3 regions of the Cellulosimicrobium sp. TH-20 genome follow, and region 2 is predicted to be linked to each of the others. Evidence: predicted binding sites of a transcription regulator. Region 2 holds the regulator's gene; each other region holds the start of a gene.

Region 1 (6,202 bases), 1.5 Mb from region 2:
GCGGTCGCGAGCTGCTCGTCGACACGGTCGCGAGCTCCATGGACGAGCACGCGCGCTACGGCGGGATCATCCCCGAGGTCGCCTCGCGCGCCCACCTCGAGGCGATGATCCCCACGCTCGAGCGCACGCTCGGCACGGCCGACGTCGACCTCTCCGAGGTGGACGCGATCGCCGTGACCGCCGGGCCGGGGCTCGTCGGCCCGCTGACCATCGGCGCCTCGGCGGCGAAGGCCCTCGCGCTGGCGCTCGGCAAGCCGCTCTACGGCGTGAACCACGTGATCGGCCACGCCGCCGTCGACGAGCTCGTGCACGGCGCGTTCCCCGAGCGCGTCATGGCGCTCGTCGTGTCCGGCGGGCACAGCTCGCTCCTGCTCGTGGACGACGTCGCGACGGCCGTCACCGAGCTCGGCTCGACGCTCGACGACGCCGCGGGCGAGGCGTTCGACAAGGTCGGGCGCCTGCTCGGCCTGCCGTACCCCGGCGGCCCGCACATCGACCGCCTCGCGCGCGAGGGCGACCCCACGGCGATCCGGTTCCCGCGGGGCCTCACCGCGCGCAAGGACCAGGAGAAGCACGCGTACGACTTCTCGTTCTCGGGCCTCAAGACGGCCGTCGCGCGCTGGGTCGAGGCCCGCCAGGACGCGGGGGAGGAGATCCCCGTGCACGACGTCGCCGCCTCCTTCGCGGAGTCCGTCGCCGACGTGCTCACCGCGAAGACCATCGCCGCGTGCGAGCGGCACGGCGTCTCGACGCTCGTCGTCGGCGGCGGGTTCAGCGCGAACTCCCAGCTGCGCGACATGGCCGCGGAGCGCTGCGCGGAGGCGGGCATCGAGCTGCGCATCCCGCCGATCCGCTACTGCACCGACAACGGGGCGATGATCGCCGCGCTCGGCTCGGCCGTCGTGCGGGCGGGCGTCGCGCCGTCGAGCCTGGACATCGGCGTCGACTCGTCGATGCCGCTCACCGTCACGCACGTGTGACGGCCCGGCCGGGTCACAGGGGCCGGCCGGCCCGCATCTCGGCGACGAGCGAGCGCACGACGGCGTCCAGCTCACCCCCGTGGCGGCGCGCCACCGCGCGCTGCCGCTGGTAGGACGCACCGCGCCGCACGATGGTGCGCACGCCGTCGAGCTCGTCGAGGCAGCCGAGGCGCGCCGCGACGGGCTCGAGCTCGACGAGCAGCCGCCCCACGGCGTCGGTCACGAGCTCCTCGTTGCCCTCGCGGTCGAGGATGATGATCGCGTCCATGCCGTAGCGCGCCGAGCGCCACTTGTTCTCCTGCGCGTACCACGGCGGGATGCTCGGCAGCTCGCGCCCCTCGTCGAGCATCGTCGAGAAGTGCTCGACGAGGCAGTGCGTGAGCGCGGCCAGCGCCAGGAGCTCGGAGATGTTCGTGACGCCGTCGCAGATGCGCGTCTCGAGCGTGCCGAACTGCGGCGCGGGCCGCAGGTCCCACCGGACCTCGTCGAACGCGTCGATGACGCCGGTGTGCAGCATGTCGGCGACGTAGCCCTCGAGCTCCTCCCACGTCCCGAACTGGAACGGCAGGCCCGCGGTCGGCAGCTGCTGGAACATCAACGCGCGGTTCGACGCGTAGCCGGTGTCCTTGCCGCCCCAGAACGGCGAGCTCGCCGAGAGCGACTGGAGGTGGGCGAACGTCGTGAGCATCGCGCGCTGGATCGGCAGCACCTTGGCGCGGTCCTCGATGCCGACGTGCACGTGCACGCCGTAGATGAGCATCTGCCGCCCCCACCACTGGGTGCGGTCGATGAGCGTGGTGTAGCGCTGCTTGTCGGTGACCTTCTGCTGCGCCCAGCGCGCGAACGGGTGCGTGCCCGCGCTCATGAGCTCGACGCGCAGCGGGTCCGTCACGGCGCGCAGCTCCTCGACCGAGCGCTGCAGGTCGCGGCCGGCCTCGCCCACCGTGCGGCACACGCCGCTCACGACCTCGACCGTGTTGAGCAGGAGCTCCTGCTTGATCGACGGGTGCGGGCCGCCGTCGGCCGGGCGCACGGCGTCGAGCACGGTCTGCGCGACCTGCCGCAGGTCGCCGGAGTCGGCGTCGACGAGCGCGAGCTCCCACTCGAGCCCGACGGTCGAGCGCTCCGAGCGCGCGAAGGGGATCGCCGTGCGGCGCGGCAGGGCGCTCACCGGGGCCCGTCCTGCCCGGCGCCGGCCGGGGGAGCGGAGAGCGGCTCGACGACGAGCACCTGCTGGGAGCCGCCGACGCGCGTGAGGACGATCGTCGCCGTCGCGTCGCCCGTGAGGGCGAGCTGCCGGCGGAGCTGCTCCGGCGTGACGGCCGTGCCCCGCTTCTTGATCGTCAGACGACCCACGCCGCGCTCGCGCAGGTAGGAGCGCAGCCGCTTGAGGCCGAACGGCATGGTGTCGAGCACGCGGTAGCCGCGCGCGAGCCCGTCCGCGAGCCCCGTCGCGTCGAGCGGCGCGGGGGAGTCGGTGGTCACGTACGCGATGGTCCGGTCGAGCAGGCGGCCGCCCAGCCCGCGCGCCGCGTGGGCGACGAGCCCCGCCCGGATCACGGCGCCGTCGGGCTCGTAGAGGTACTGCCCGACGGCGCCCACCTCGGGCACCACGTCCGCGTCGCCCGGGCGGTGGGCGATCCGTCGGGTCGTGGTGCGCGCGGTCCCGTCGGGCCCGGTCCACGACGACAGGACGAGCGCCGACCGGCCCGGTCCCTCGGGCGCGAGCGGGCCGAACCAGAGCCCGGCCTCCACGACGTCCCCGTCGACCGACACCCACTCGGTCTCGGCGTCCTCGGGCAGGCCGGCGTGCGGGATGCCCGGGCCGACCTTGATCCCGACCGCGGGCACACGCTCGCGCAGCGCCCACACCGCGTCGAGCGGTGGGGCGTAGGCCTTCGGGTCGAACACGCGCGTGCCGGCGCGGGTGCGGCGCGCCGGGTCGGCGTACACGCCCTCGATCCGCTCGCCCTCCAGGTCGAGCGCGAGCCCGTCGCCGTGGCGCACCTCGGCCTCGGGGAAGTGGCGCAGGTTGACGGTCGCGATCGCCGCGGTGAGCTCGTCGACGTCGGTCGCGAGCACCTCGAGCTCCGCGGCGGCGAACGCGAGCGCGTCGACGCCGATCCCGCTCGTGAGGTCCGCGACGCGCCGGATCCCCGCCTCCTGGTACCGCCGGGCGTGCAGGCCCGCGACGACGAGCCGGCTCGCCTGCTCCAGCCCCGCCTGCGTGAAGAGCATGCCGTCGGCGAACGCGCCGAGCTTGCCGTGCGCCGCGGCGCGCAGGCGGGACTGGGTGAGGGCCGCGGCGGCCAGGTCCGGGTCGACGCCCTTCGCGCGCAGCCCTGCCGCGAGCACGAGCGCCTGCTGCTCGTCGTACGGCGGGAGCGCGCCGAGCAGGGCCCAGCCCTCGGGGCTGAGCAGCTTGGTGAGCGTGGCGGCGTCCATGGCGTCGATCCTTCCACGGGGGCCGGGGACCACGCGCAGCCGGGGCCCGGTCGTCCGCAGGACGGACGTTGGCACTCGCCTTGACCGAGTGCTAACCGGGACCTAGATTTGAGACGTGCCGCCACCGCTCGCGGAGGCGGCACCACGTGCGACCAGGCTGTCCGGCACCCGCGACGACGGCCAGCCGGTGCGCTCGACCCATCCGTTGCAGTTCTCACCGCGAAAGGGGAGGTCCGACGTGTCGGTCCCCATCAAGCCGCTCGAGGACCGGATCGTCGTGAAGGCCCTCGAGGCCGAGACCACGACCGCATCCGGCCTGGTCATCCCGGACACCGCCAAGGAGAAGCCCCAGGAGGGCGAGGTCCTGGCCGTCGGTCCGGGCCGTGTCGACGACAACGGCAACCGCGTCCCGCTCGACGTGACCGTCGGCGACAAGGTCATCTACAGCAAGTACGGCGGCACCGAGGTCAAGTACGGCGGCGAGGACTACCTCGTCCTGTCCGCGCGCGACATTCTCGCCGTGGTGGTCGGCTGACGCCGACCCGGTTCAGCAGCAGGGCCCCGCGACCGTCGGTCGCGGGGCCCTGCTGCGTTCCGTGGCCGGTCGCCCCACCGGTGGTCCCACGGGTCGTGCGCACGTGCGCCCGGTACGACGTCGGACCGGGGCCGTGCAGGTCTGCTGGTGGCGCGGAGGCACCGAGGTGGTGCCCGGGGAGAGGGTGCGTCAGCCGGTGCGGCGGGCGCCGCCCGCGAGGATGGCGGCGCGCTCGTCCTCGCTCAGGCCGCCCCACACCCCGTACGGCTCGCGCACGCGGAGCGACTGCTCGCGGCACTGCATCATCACGGGGCACGAGTGGCAGATCGCCTTCGCGGCCTCCGCTCGCCGTCGTCGCGTCGAGCCGCGTTCACCCTCGGGGTGGAAGAACAACGTGTCGTCCGCGTCGCGGCACGAACCCTGGTACTGCCATTCCCACAGCTCCATGACGGGCCCGGGGAGCCTCGAGATCTCTGCCATGCCGAACAACCTACAAGCGTTGCAAGACTTGTTCAAGTCCCCTGTGAGGAAAAAGTGAACGGGCAGGTTGAACCGCTCGTGGAGCGGTGCGAGGGGGGTCAACCGCGTCGGCCGCTCCCGGCGCGCTGACGCGATCGGCTGCGCCTGGCGCGTTTGCGCGTGCAGCGAACAAATACGGCGCGGGTGTGGCGCGAAGGGTGCACGACTGTGACCTCTACGAGGTGGCGAGACGGGTGCCCGCTCGGCAGAATCGATCCATGACCTCAGTCCGGTCCGCCCCCGACCCCGAGGGAGCCCGACCGAGCATGACCTCGTCTCCCGGCCTCGCCGTCGCCGCCGTCGCGCGCCGGCTCGGCGTCGCGCCCGCGACCCTGCGCACCTGGGACCGTCGCTACGGCCTCGGCCCCTCGCAGCACCGGGCCGGCTCCCACCGGCGCTACACGGACGACGACGTCGCTCGCCTCGTCGTGATGCGCCGCCTCACGCTCGACGGCGTCGCGCCCGCCGACGCGGCCCGCGCCGCGCTCGCCGCCGACGAGGAGGAGCTCGCCGCGAACCGCGGCGCGATCTCCTTCGACGACCGCGGCGCCGACGGCGCGGGCGACCTCGACGCCGACGAGCCCGAGGCCGACGACGAGGCGCCCGAGCCGCCGCCGTCGCGCCCGTTCCTGCGCGCCGTCCCCGGGGGCGAGCCCGCACGCACCGCGGGGCCCCGTCCGGTCGGCGTCCGCGAGGGGCCGCGGCCCACGCGCGTCTCCGACGTCGTCGACGCCGCGATCGCCTACGACCAGCGTGCGTGCGACCGGCTGCTGCGCATCCCGACGGGCGGCGACCCGGCCGCGTGGTGGTCCGACCTCGTCGAGCCCGCGCTCGAGCGCCTGGCCGAGCGCACCGTGCTCGCCGGCCCCGGCGAGGTGCCCGAGGTCGTGCTCGCGAACGCGACGCTCGTCGCGCTGCGCGAGTACACGCAGGCGAGCGAGGACGCGATCGTGGCCGCCGGAGGGCCGCCCCGGAACCACCCGAGCCGCATGCGGCGGATCGTGCTCGTGTTCGCGGCGCCCGACGAGCCGCTCCCGCTGGCCGCGCACGCGCTCGCCGCGTCGCTCGCCTCGCACGGCGCGATGGCGCGCATCGTCACCGGGCCCGCGAACGTGCACCGCACGCTCGAGATCGTGACGATGGTGCGGCCGTCCGCCGTGGCGATGGTGACCACGCAGGCGCGTCCCGACCTGGGCATCGTGCACGCCGCGCACGACGCGAACCCGAGCCTGCCGTTCTTCGTGGGTCTCCCGAGCGACCAGGCCGCGGAGGAGCTCCCGCTCGCCGCGACCGTCCACCGGGTGCGCAGCTTCACGGGCCTCCTGCACGAGCTCCTCGCCGTCGTGCGCTGAGCCGTCCGCGGGACCGCCCGGCCGGGCGGGGCGCGCGCCCACGCGTCCACGTACCTCCCGCCCGTCCGTGCCTCCCGGGCCCGGGCGGGCAGGGACCGAGCGGGAATACGGCGAGGGCCCCCGGCGTAGAATCGTGGTGTGACCGCCTCGCCCGTCCCCGCCGCCGTCCCCGACCGTGACCCCTTCGGATTCCTGGGTCTCACCTACGACGACGTCCTGCTGCAGCCCGGCTACTCGGACCTGGCGCCGTCGGACATCGACACCACGACGCGCCTGACGCGCGAGATCTCGATCCGCGTGCCGCTCGTCTCGGCGGCCATGGACACCGTCACCGAGTCGCGCATGGCCATCGCGATGGCGCGCCAGGGCGG
Region 2 (6,202 bases):
GTCCACCTCCTGCACGAGGAGCGTCACGCGGCCCGACTCGGCGTGCTCGACGACGCAGCGCAGCCGGAGCCCGTCGCCGTCGACGACGTCGACGCGCTCCCCCGCGCCGCGCCGCTGCACGACGCCCGCGTGCCGGCCCTCCGCGCCGTCGAGCACGTACCGGTCGCCGGGCGCGACGCCGTCGATCCCCGTCTCGGCGAGGAACACCGGAGCACTCATGCGCGCGCCCCGCTCAGCGGCCGGAGAGCTTGTCGCGCAGGCGCGAGAACACGCCCGGGTGCGCGGCGGCGAGCCGGGGCTCGGGCCGCTCCTCGCCGCGCAGCGCGGCGAGCGAGCGCAGGAGCTGCTCCTGCTCGGGGTCGAGGGCCGTCGGCACCTGGACCTCGATGTGCACGTTGAGGTCGCCGCGCCCGCTGCCGTGCAGGTGCCCGACGCCGAGGTTCTTCAGCGTGACGATCTGGTTCGGCTGCGTGCCGGGGCGCAGGTCGATCTCCTGGAGCCCGTCGAGCGTCTCCAGCTCGAGCACGGTGCCGAGGGCGGCCGCCGTCATGGGCACCTGGAGGGTGCAGTGCAGGTCGTCGCCGCGGCGCACGAACGTGTCGTGGTTGCGCTCGCGGATCTCGACGTACAGGTCGCCCGCGGGGCCGCCGGCCGGGCCGACCTCGCCCTGCGCGGTGAGCTTGATGCGCGTGCCCGTGTCGACGCCCGCCGGGACGTTGACCGTGATGCTGCGGCGGCTGCGCACGCGGCCCTCGCCCGAGCACTCCGCGCACGGCTCGGGGATGACCGTGCCGAAGCCCTGGCACGCGGCGCACGGCGCGCTCGTCATGACCTGGCCGAGGAACGAGCGCGCGACGCGCTGGACCGTGCCGCGGCCGTGGCACACCTCGCACGTGCGGGGCGAGGTGCCCGGACGGCAGCAGGTGCCGCCGCACGTGCCGCACACGACCGCCGTGTCGACCTGGAGCTCGCGCTGCGCGCCGAACGTCGCCTCGGAGAGGTCGATGTCGAGCCGCACGAGCGCGTCCTGGCCGCGGCGGGCGCGCGGGATCGGGCCCTGCTGCGCCTGGGCGCCGCCGAAGAACGTCTCGAAGATGTCCTGGAAGCCGAAGCCGCCGCCCATGGGGCCGCCGCCCCCGCCGCCGGGGGCGCTGGGGTCGACGCCGAGGTCGTACTGCTGGCGCTTCTCCGGGTTGGACAGCACCTCGTAGGCGCGCGCGACGTCCTTGAAGCGGTCGCCCGCCTCCTCGCCCGCGACGTCCGGGTGCAGCTCGCGCGCGAGCTTGCGGTACGCCTTCTTGATCTGGTCCTGGCTGGCGTCACGGGCCACGCCGAGGATCTCGTAGTAGTCGCTCACACGTCACTCTCTGCTGGTGCGGGTCGTGAGGCCGGCGCGGGGCCGGTCGGGAGGGGTCGGGGGTGGTCGTCGAGCGGGCCCGCCGCGGGCGGGGAGACCGCGGGGCTCACGTGCCGAGCACCCGTGACAGGTAGCGCGCGACCGCGCGCACCGCCGCGATGGTGCCGGGGTAGTCCATGCGGGTCGGCCCGATCGAGCCGACGAGCGCGACCGTGTCACCGTCGTTACCGTAACCGGTCGTCACGACGGAGGTCTCCGCGAGGCCCTCGAGCTGGGTCTCGCGACCGATCCGGACGCTCACGCCCGACTCGGCGGCCATCTCGGTGAGCAGCCCGAGCAGGACGACCTGCTCCTCGAGCGCCTCGAGGACGGGGCGCAGCGCGTGCTCGAACCGCATGCCCGCGCGCGCGAGGTTCGCCGTGCCCGCGAGGACGAGGCGCTCCTCGCTCTCCTCCGCGAGCGTCTGGGCGACGAGGTCGCCCACCGCGCGGACGAGCGGGGCGTCGTCGGGGTGGAAGCTCTCGGTCACGGCGGCGAGGCCGGGCGCGAGGTCCGTGAGGCGCTTGCCCGCGGCCGCGGCGTTGAGCCGCGCGCGCACCTCGACGAGCGTGCCCTCGTCCGGCAGGCTCGCGACCTCGAGCGTGCGCTGCTCGACGCGACCCGTGTCCGTGATGATGACGACGAGGAGCCGCGACTCGCCGACGGGCACGAGCTCGAGGTGGCGCAGGCCCGACCGGCTCAGCGACGGGTACTGCACGACGGCGACCTGGCCGGTGAGCTGGGCGAGCAGGCGCCCGGCGCGCGCGATGACGTCGTCGAGGTCCACGCCCTCGGACAGGAAGGTCTCGATGGCGCGCTTCTCCGGCGCGGACAGCGGCTTGACGCCCGAGAGGCGGTCCACGAAGAGCCGGTATCCCTTGTCCGTCGGGATCCGGCCCGCGGACGTGTGCGGCTGGGCGATGTACCCCGCGTCCTCGAGAGCCGCCATGTCGTTGCGGATCGTGGCGGGCGAGACGCCGAGGCTGTGGCGCTCGGTGAGCACGCGCGAACCCACGGGCTCGCGCGTGAGGACGTAGTCCTCGACGATGGCCCGCAGCACCTCGAGCCGGCGCTCCTCGCTCACGTCCACCTCCCGCGTGCCGCACCGTCGCCGCCCGGGCGGGCGTGCGGGAGTCGGCACTCTCGACCTCCGAGTGCCAATCCTACGCGTCCGCGCGGCCCGTCCGGCGGTCCTCCGCTCGTCGCGAACGCAGGTCAAGGAGGCCGACGACGAGCGCGACCGCGACGAGGCCGATCGTCACCAGGAGCGCCCGCCCGGTCGCGTCCGCGGCCGAGTCGCCGCTCGCGAGCCCGCCGTAGTAGACGGACAGGACCACGGAGATCCCGACGGCCGACCCGATGCGCTGACCGAGCTGCAGCATGCTGCCCGCCACCCCGGCCCGGCTCACCGGCACCTCGGACAGCGTGAGCGTCTGGTTCGGCGCGATGACCGTCCCGCTGCCCGCGCCCGCGACGAGCAGAGCGACCGCGAGCGCCGGGCCGACGGCGCCCGGGTCGTCCCCGAGCGTGCGCACGACGACCTCCGCCGCGACCACCCCCACGAGCACGAGCACGACGCCGCCGACGACGAGCTCGCGGCCCCAGCGCGCGACCCAGCGGCCCGAGAACCACGCCGACACGCCCGACGCGACCGCGAACGGCGTGCCGACGAGCCCTGCCTGGAGCGGCGTGTACCCCAGCTCGTCCTGGAGGTAGAGCGTGACGACGAGGAAGATGCCCGTGAACCCGGCGAAGTACGCGAGGCCGAGCAGCGCGCCGTTGCGGAAGGACCCGAGCCCCACGACCTGCGGGTCGAGCACGGCCTCGCCCGTGCGCCGCTGGTAGCGCCGCTCCCACCCGACGGCGGCCACCACGGCGGCCGCTGCCGGCACGAGCCACCACCAGCGCGACGCGTCGTCGCCGCGGCCGGTCGTCGTGACGAACGGCATCATCACGCCGAGGGTCGCGGCGCCGAGCAGGCCCAGCCCGACGAGGTCCAGCCGGCGCGGCCCGCGCGCCGCGCCCGAGCCGGTGCGCGGCGGCCCGGGCACGAGGCGCCACGCGAAGGGCAGGAGCACGGCGACGACGGGGATGTTCACGAGGAACACCCACCGCCACCCCGTCTCCGGGCCCGCCGCGGCGATGATGAGCCCGCCCAGCAGGGGCCCGAGCGCCGTCGAGACGCCGATGGTCGCGCCGAACATGCCGAACGCGCGCCCGCGCTCGTACCCGCGGAACTGCTGCTGGATGAGACCGACGACCTGCGGGTTGAGGACGCCCGCGCTCACGCCCTGGAGCAGGCGCGCGACGCCGAGCCACGTGTCGGTCGGCGCGAGCCCGGACGCGAGGCTCATGAGCGCGAAGCCCACGAGGCCCGCGATGAAGAGCGGTCGTCGTGCGCCCGCGTCGCCCAGGCGCCCGGCGGGCACCAGCGCGAGCCCGAACGCGAGCGTGTAGCCGGCGACGACGAGCTGGAGCTGGGTCGGGCCCGCGTCGAGCGACGACTCGATCGACGGCAGGGCCACGTTGACGATCGACACGTCGAGCGTCGTGATGAAGCCCACCGCGAGGCAGACCGGCAGCACGCGCCAGCGGTTCGGGTCCGGCTCCGCGCGCTGCTGGCTCATCGGTCCGTGGTACCACCCCGCGCCGGGGGCGCGCGCGCCGGGAGCCGCCGTGCGCGGCCGGGCCGGGCGCCCGGGACCTCCCCGCGGGAGGCCGATCCCGCGACGCACGGGGCGATCTCGGTGGTGAGCGGCAGACGCTGGCCTAGGGTGACGCCGTGTCCTTCGACCGCTACGGCTCCGACGTCCTCGGCGGCACGCCCGCCCCCACCCACCACCGCGCGCGGCCCGTGTCGCGCCCGCAGCCCGCGGAGCGCGGCCTCGTCGTCGAGGAGGTGCAGACCGGGTGGGTCGGGGCCGTGGTCCGGGTCGAGAAGTCGGGCGGGATGCACGTCGTCGTGCTCGAGGACCGCGCGGGCCGGACCCGCACGTTCCCGCTCGGGCCGGGCTTCTGGGTCGACGGCGCGCCCGTCGAGCTCACCCCGCCCGTCACCTCCCGCGCCCCCGCCGCGCCGACGCGCACGGCCTCGGGCTCGCGGGCCGTCGTCGGGCAGCGGGCGCGCGTCGCGCGCGGGAGCCGCATCTGGGTCGAGGGCAAGCACGACGCCGAGCTCGTCGAGAAGGTGTGGGGCGACGACCTGCGCGTGGAGGGGGTCGTCGTCGAGCCGCTGCACGGCGTCGACGACCTCGCGGCGGCGCTCGCGGACTTCGGCCCGACGCCGCAGCGTCGCGTGGGCGTGCTCGTGGACCACCTCGTGCCCGGCAGCAAGGAGCGGCGGATCGCCGACGAGGCGCTGCGGCGGTCGCCCGCGGGCACGGTGCTCGTGCTCGGGCACCCGTACGTCGACGTCTGGCAGGCGGTGAAGCCGGCCCGGATCGGCCTCGAGCGGTGGCCCGTGATCGAGCGCGGCACGGAGTGGAAGCGCGGGATCCTGCGCGAGCTCGGCTGGCCGGCGCAGACCGCGGAGGACGTCGGCCGCGCGTGGCAGCGCATCCTCGGCACGGTGCGCACCTACGCCGACCTGGAGCCGTCGCTGCTCGGGCGGGTCGAGGAGCTCATCGACTTCGTCACCGCGCCCTGACCGGTCGCGGGCGCCCGGGACCCACCGCGCTCGAGACGCACCGCGCCCCGGTACCGACAGGCGGCACCGGGGCGCGGCGAGGGTTGCAGCCGGATGTCAGGCGGCGGGCACGCCGCCCGTGAGACGGCGGTAGGCGTAGCCGACGGCGACGTAGCTCAGCGGGAGCGTCACGAAGAGCCCGAGACCGCACGGGATCGCGCCGAGGATGTTGATCCCGACGAGGGCGAGCAGGAGCAGGAACACCTGCCCGAAGTTCTTCGCGACGAGCGAGAAGCTCGTGCGGATCGCCGTGATCGCGTCGACGCCCTGGTCGAGCGCGACGTAGTACACGAACGCCGAGAACAGCAGCATCGCGAGCCCGGGCAGGACGCACAGGAAGAACCCGATGCCGGACAGGATGCCGACGATGAGCGCCGCGAGCAGCACGTTGAGCACGTTGCCGATGCGGAAGAACGCGGCGACGTCGGGTCGACGCCCGTCCACCTCGTCGAGCGCGCCGCGCGTGAAGAACGCGGTGATGAGGTAGCCGATGGCGGTGCCGACGATCGCGAGCAGCGCCCTCGTGAAGGTGAGGCCGCCGAGGGCCGCGAAGTTCGTGTCGGAGTAGTCGAACTGGTCCTGGAGCTGGTCGAACCCGCCCGTGATCCAGCTCCACGCGATGTTGACGGCGAGGAAGATCAGCGCGACGAGGATCCACGGCCCCAGGTTCGACGTGACGCGGCGCCACCCGTAGGAGATCGCGTCGCCGACGCCGAACGCCGGGCCCGCGTAGCCGGGCTGGCCCCCGTACCCTCCGGCGGCGCCCGGGTACGACCCGGGCGGCGGCGGGTACCCCCGGCGGGAGGCGGGTATCCGCCGGCGGGCGGCGGGTACGCACCGGACGGGGGCGGGTACGCGCCCGACGGGGGCGTCGCCGGTCCCCCGGCCGCGCCGTCCGGCGCACCGGCCGGGGCGCCGTAGGCACCCGGCGCCCCGTACGCGGGCGTGCCCGACGGCGGTGCGGCCGGGTCGTGCGGCGCTCCCCCGCCCGGGCCGTACGGCGAGGCGGGCGGGACGTCGCCCCCGGACGGGGCGGCGTCGGGCCGGTCGGGTCCGGGACCGGACGGTGGCGTGGCGTCCGGTCGCGGACCGCCCGCGCCGTCGGCGGGGGTGTGCTCGTC
Region 3 (6,202 bases), 680 kb from region 2:
CGAGGCGGAGGCCCTCTTCACCGAGCTGCTCGAAGGGCGGCTCGTGAGCCTGCGCGAGACGGCGGAGCAGCACCCGGCCGTGCTGCGCCGGCTGCGCCCCGTGCTCGTCGCCACGCCGACGCTCGTCCCGCACCTCGTGCCGGCGACCCGCACCGTCGACCTCGTGGTGCTCGACGCGATCGAGCACACGCCCGTCGAGCTCGTGCTGTCGGCGCTCGCGCGCGGGCGCCAGGTCGTCGCCGTCGGCGACCCGCGGGCGGCGTCCACGGACACCGTGCGCGAGCTCGCCGAGCTCCTGCCCACGGTCGCGCTGCTCGCCGACGGCTCGCGACGCGACCCGTTCGTCACCACGTTCCTCGCCGAGCACGGCTACGCGGGCGTCCTGCGCCCGTCGCCGCTGCCGCGCGCGGAGGTCCTCGTCCAGCTCGACGTCGTCGACGGCGCCGGGATGCCCGACACGGCGTCCGGCGCGGTCGAGAGCACGCAGGCCGAGGTCGACCGCGTCGTCGAGGTCGCGATCGAGCACGCGCTCACCCGGCCGGACGAGTCCCTCGCGATCGTCACCGTCACGCCCCTGCACGCCGACCGCATCCGCGACGCGCTCCTCGTCGAGGTCCGGCAGAACCCGGCGCTCGCCGGGTTCTTCTCCGGCGCCCGCGCGGAGCCGGTCGTCGTCGCGGACGTCTCCGGCGTCGCCGGGCTCGTGCGCGACACGATCGTGCTGTCCGTCGGCTTCGGGAAGACCCCGCACGGCCGCGTGCTGCACCGGTTCGGCATCCTCAACACCCCGGGCGCCGAGGCCATGCTGCTCGACGCCGTCGGGGCGACACGCCGGCGTCTCCACGTCGTCTCGTGCTTCACGGCGGGCGACCTCGACCCGGAGCGACTGCGCGGCGCGGGCGCCCGGCTGCTCGCCGAGGTGCTCGACCTGGCCGAGCAGCGCAGCGGCGCCGCCGACCAGGTCACGCTGGGCAACGGCGTCGACCTCGGCGGCAGCCCCGACCGGCTCGTCCTGGACCTCGCCGAGCGGCTCTGGCGCGCGGGGCTCGTCGTCGAGACCGACTACGGCATCGGCGACGGCGACCGCATCCCGCTCGTCGTCGGCCACCCGGACCTGCCCGGCGAGCTCCTCGTCGCCGTCCTCACCGACGACGCGGCCTACGTCGCCGAGCGCAGCGTCCGCGTGCGCGACCGGCAGGTCGCCGAGCGGCTCGAGCGCATCGGCTGGACGGTCGCGCAGGTCTGGTCCGCCGCCGCGTTCCTCGACCCCGCCAAGGAGGCCGAGCGCATCCGGCGGGTCGTGCAGGCCGTGCGCGACGCGCGGCTCCCGGAGACGGGCGGCGTCGCGCAGACGGGCGGGGGCGACCGGATCGTCGTCGTGCCGGTGCTCGACGACGACGAGCAGCACGGCGACGAGGACCTGTAACCCCGCCGGTGGGACCATGGGACGCGTGAGCACGACCGCCGACCCGAGCCCCAACCCGTCGCACCTACCCGACGACGGGCGCGACCGTCCCGAGCCCGAGGCCGGGCGCCGTCGGCGTCCGCGGCGGGCCGTGCGGCGGGGGACCGAGAGCACGGTGGTGCCCGGCACGAGCGCCGACGAGCGGGCCGAGGGCTGGGGCGACGAGTCAGCCCCCCGCCGCGGCGTGCCGGGCGAGAACGACGACCGCCTGCTGGGCGACGTGCCGCCCCACTACGGGCGCCACTGACGGCTCGCCGGGCGACCGGCTGAGCGGCGTCAGAGGTGCCGCGGGGGCGTCGGCCCGCCGGGCGTCGTCCCGCCGGGCGCCGCGCCGGGGCCGCTGCCGGCCTGGGCGGCGAGAAGGTCGCGGATCTCCTGGAGCACGCGCACGTCCTCGGCAGGTGCCTCGGGCTCGGGCTCCTCGTCCTTCTTGCGGCGCTCCGCGAGCTTGTTCATCGGCAGGACGATGACGAAGTAGAGGGCGACGGCGATGATGAGGAACTGGAGGATCGCGTTGAGGACCCCGCCGACGGAGATGACGGAGGGCGGGATGTCCTTCGCCTCGTTCCCCGCGCGCAGCGTGATGTCCCACAGGCCGGTGAGGTCGGGCTTGCCGAAGATCGCCCCGATGAGGGGGTTGATGAAGTCCTCGACGATCGCCGTGACGACCCCGGAGAACGCGGCCCCGATGACGACGCCGACCGCCAGGTCGATCGCGTTGCCGCGGAGCACGAACTCCTTGAACCCTTGGAACACGCCCTTCATGTGCTGCTTCCCTCTCCTGTCGACGGGCACGCGTGGCGGCGGCGCCACGACACGTGCACGCGTGATCCTGCCAACGGGCGCGGCGACCGGCAACGGCTTCGCCCGGCGGGTCGGCGGTCTCACGGAGTCGTCACGGGACCAGGACGGCCGTGACCGGGGCGTGCCCGGACCGCGCCGCCAGCCGGACGGCCTCCTCGGGGCGCACCGCGACGAGGGTCACGACGTCGGAGCCTGACCCACCGGTGCCGAGCAGGCCGCCGCCGTCGTCGGGCTCGGGTGCCGGCACGACGACCGCGGCGCGGGCCAGGTACGGGTCGTCCGGGGGAGCGGACCCCGTCTCCGCGGGTTCCGTGGGTGCCGGGGCGAGCGCGGGGTCGCCCGCGGCCAGCAGGTCGACGCGGTCGCCCGGCTCGAGGAGCGCGGCGACGCCCGGGTCGAGCCGGACGGGGGCGACCACGGTCCCGTCGGGCGCCCCGGCGGCGAGCTCTCCTCCGCCGACGAGGCCGTCCTGGAGGAGCGTGCCCTCCGGCAGGGCGACGGTCGCGCGGCGTCCGACGACGTCGTCGGCCCGGGCCGGTGCCCCGGCGGGCAGGAGGGAGGCCGGGACGTGGTCCACCCGCACGTCGGGTGCCGCGAGCGTGGTGCCGGGCGGCACGGCGCGGGCCGTCACGACGGCGGGAGCCGTCGGCGGGGGTGGGGGCCGCAGCGCACCGACGACGACCGACGCGGCGAGCCCGCAGCACAGCGCGGCGACCACGAACCGGGACCGCCACCACAGGCCGTGCAGCAGCCGCCGTCGGGCGGCGGCGCGGCCGGGGTGGGCTGACGGGTCGGGCGGGCGGGAGGAGCGAGGCATGGCGCGACCGTAGCCGCGCGCGGCGAGCCGGTGGCCGCGGTGCGCGGCGGTCTGTGGACGACGCGGCACGCGGGCCGCGCACCGTGAGCCGACCGACCCGCTGTGGTCGGCCGCGCACCGGTGCGGTGCCACGACGGAGCCCGGGCGCGTCAGGGGAGAGCGACCCGACGGCGCCGCGTCAGGTCAGGACGACGCGGCAGAGCTGCTCGACGCGCCGCCCGAGCCCGTGCCGCCCGACGACGAGGACGACCCCGCCGACGACGACGAGGACGAGGACGTGCTGGACGTCGAGGCGGCGGGCGCCGTCGACGTCTTCCCGCCGGACCGCGAGTCCGTGCGGTAGAAGCCGGAACCCTTGAACGTCACGCCCACGGAGGAGAACACCTTGCGCAGGCGGCCCGAGCACTCGGGGCACACCGTGAGGGCGTCGTCGCTGAACGACTGGTGGATGTCGAAGGCGTGACCGCAGGCGGTGCAGGTGTAGGCGTAGGTGGGCACGGGTTCTCCTCGTTCACGAGACGGCCGTCGAGGCGGCCACCGGCGGGTCGGGATCGGGACGGTCTCGGCCTGGTCGACGGTGTCAACACCGCCTGGCACTCGAAACTTCCGAGTGCTAATCATACGCGGACCGGCGCCCGGGCAGGGCCGGGGTAGTCTCGCATCCGTGTCTGCGCACGAACCCGCCGAGGCCCCCGCCGGTGACCCCGCCACCGGTGCCGACCCCGCGACCCCGGGCGAGGCCGCGGCCCCGCCGCGGCGCCGTCGCCGGTCCACGCGACGGCGCGTCCTGATCGGCGTGGCGGCACTGCTCGTCGTCGCGCTCGTCGCAGGTGCCGCGTTCGTCGTGGTCACCGTCCGGCGCCCGCTCCCGCAGGCGTCCGGCGAGATCTCCGTGCCCGGCCTCGGCAGCGAGGTGACCGTGCTGCGCGACGCCCAGGGCGTGCCGCAGATCTACGCCGACACCCCCGAGGACCTCTTCCGCGCCCAGGGCTACGTCCAGGCGCAGGACCGCTTCTTCGAGATGGACTACCGCCGGCACGTCACGTCGGGGCGGCTCGCCGAGCTCGTCGGCGACAACCCGGACGCGATCGCCGCCGACACCGTGACGCGCACGTTCGGCTGGCGCCAGGTCGCGGAGGAGGAGTGGGACGTCGTCTCCCCCGAGACGAAGGCGTACCTGCAGGCGTACGCGGAGGGCGTGAACGCCTACCTGGAGGACCGCAGCCCGTCGGAGATCGCGCTCGAGTACACGGTGCTGGGGCTGCAGGTCGACGTCGCCGAGCCCGAGCCCTGGGACCCGGTCGACTCGCTCGCGTGGCTCAAGGCGATGGCCTGGGACCTGCGCGGCAACTACGACGACGAGCTCGACCGCGCGCTGGCCTACGGCACGCTCCAGGACACGGCGCGCGTGGCGGAGCTGTTCCCCGCCTACCCGTCCGAGCTCAACGCGCCGATCCTCGACCCCGGCGAGCTGGAGAACCCGCAGCAGGTCGCGCTGGACCTCGGTCCGCAGGCCCGTGCGGAGTACGGCTCCGACCACCTCCAGGCCGCGCTCGAGGCCGCGGACCGCGCGCTCGGCGCCGTCCCCGTGCTCATCGGGCGCGGCGAGGGCACCGGCTCGAACTCGTGGGTCGTCTCCGGCGAGCACACGGCGTCGGGCAAGCCGATCCTCGCGAACGACCCGCACCTCGCCCTCGGGGCACCCGGTATCTGGGCGCAGGTGGGGCTGCACTGCAACGAGGTCTCCCCGGCGTGCGGGTTCGACGTCGCGGGCTTCTCGTTCGCCGGCTTCCCCGGCGTGGTCATCGGGCACAACGCCCAGCTCGCCTGGGGCCTGACGAACATGGGCGCCGACGTCACCGACTTCTTCGTCGAGCGCGTGCGCGACGACACCTACCTCCGCGGCGACGAGTGGGTCCCGCTGGAGTCCCGCACCGAGACGCTGCGCGTCGCCGGGGGCGACGACATCGAGATCGAGGTCCGCTCGACGCTCCACGGGCCGATCGTCTCCGAGGCGATCCCGGCGACGGACGCGGCCGTCGACACGCCCGCGCTGGACACGCGGCTGGGGGAGTACGCCGTCGCGCTCCAGTGGACCGCGCTCGAGCCGGGCCGCACCGCCGACGCCGTCTTCGCGTTCAACCTCGCGCAGGACGCCGAGGACATGCAGGCGGCCGCCGCGCTCTTCGAGGTGCCCGCCCAGAACATCGTCTTCGCGACGGCGGACGGCCACATCGGCTACCAGGCGCCCGGGAAGATCCCGGTCCGCCAGGCGGTCCCCGACGCCGAGGTGCCCTCCGACGGCACGTGGCCGCGCGACGGCTCCGACGAGCGCTACGACTGGCAGGGCTACGTCCCCAGCGAGCAGATGCCGCGCGTCGTGGACCCGGCCGAGGGCTTCATCGTGGCCGCCAACCAGGCGGTGCTGCCGGACGGCGTCGCGCCGTTCCTCACGACCGACTGGGACTACGGGTACCGCTCGCAGCGCATCCGCCAGCTCCTGGAGGCCGAGATCTCGGCCGGGCGCACCGTGGACGTCGACACGATGAACGAGGTCCAGGTCGACGACCGCAGCCCGTACGCCGAGGTGCTCGTCCAGCCCCTGCTCGAGCAGGAGATCGACGACGACTTCGCCGCCGAGGGCCAGCAGCTCCTCGCGGACTGGGACTACCGGACCGACACCGACTCCGCCGCGGCGGCGTACTTCGCGGCCGTGTGGCGGAACCTGCTCCAGCTCACCTTCTGGGACGACCTGCCCGAGTCGGCGCGGCCGGGTGGCGGCAGCCGCTGGCTCGCCGTCGTGCAGAACCTCCTCGAGAACCCGACCGACCCGTTCTGGGACGACCGCCAGACGGTCAGCGTCGTCGAGACGCGCGACGAGGTGCTCACGCAGGCGCTCGTCTCCGCGCGCCTCGACCTCACCGTCGAGCAGAGCAAGCAGCCGTCGGACTGGGCGTGGGGCAAGATCCACGTGCTCGCCTTGAAGCACCCCGTGCTGGGCGGCGAGTCGATCCCGGGGCCGGTGCGCGACTACGTCAACCCGACCCCGGTCGGCATGCCCGGTGGGTCGTCGATCGTCAACGCGACCGCGTGGGACGCCGCGTCTGGGTCGTTCG

Evidence for each region. The regulator HrcA, encoded in region 2, represses chaperone genes, less so after heat shock. The targets are predictions, from matches to a motif close to TTNGCACTCGNNNNNNNCGAGTGCNAA.
Region 1: a site for HrcA is predicted at 3,494-3,520, ahead of groES (co-chaperone GroES). Genes of this name have one in related genera too.
Region 3: a site for HrcA is predicted at 3,677-3,703, ahead of B8281_RS07865 (FmdB family zinc ribbon protein). Genes of this name have one in related genera too.

The regions. Positions count from the first base shown of each region.
Region 1 covers NZ_CP020857.1:3,908,266-3,914,467, reverse strand. Annotated here, with positions in the region: gene tsaD (tRNA (adenosine(37)-N6)-threonylcarbamoyltransferase complex transferase subunit TsaD) at 1-980, shown strand, start outside; gene B8281_RS17430 (glutamate--cysteine ligase) at 994-2,151, opposite strand; gene B8281_RS17425 (SAM-dependent methyltransferase) at 2,148-3,425, opposite strand; gene groES (co-chaperone GroES) at 3,664-3,960, shown strand; gene B8281_RS17415 (WhiB family transcriptional regulator) at 4,150-4,440, opposite strand; gene B8281_RS17410 (MerR family transcriptional regulator) at 4,698-5,831, shown strand; gene guaB (IMP dehydrogenase) at 5,970-6,202, shown strand, end outside.
Region 2 covers NZ_CP020857.1:2,433,173-2,439,374, reverse strand. Annotated here, with positions in the region: gene B8281_RS10720 (16S rRNA (uracil(1498)-N(3))-methyltransferase) at 1-219, opposite strand, end outside; gene dnaJ (molecular chaperone DnaJ) at 233-1,357, opposite strand; gene hrcA (heat-inducible transcriptional repressor HrcA) at 1,464-2,480, opposite strand; gene B8281_RS10705 (MFS transporter) at 2,560-4,023, opposite strand; gene B8281_RS10700 (DUF3097 domain-containing protein) at 4,179-5,042, shown strand; gene B8281_RS10695 (hypothetical protein) at 5,139-6,202, opposite strand, start outside.
Region 3 covers NZ_CP020857.1:1,754,664-1,760,865, forward strand. Annotated here, with positions in the region: gene B8281_RS07845 (hypothetical protein) at 1-1,426, shown strand, start outside; gene B8281_RS07850 (hypothetical protein) at 1,452-1,712, shown strand; gene mscL (large conductance mechanosensitive channel protein MscL) at 1,742-2,230, opposite strand; gene B8281_RS07860 (SAF domain-containing protein) at 2,361-3,086, opposite strand; gene B8281_RS07865 (FmdB family zinc ribbon protein) at 3,270-3,584, opposite strand; gene B8281_RS07870 (penicillin acylase family protein) at 3,874-6,202, shown strand, end outside.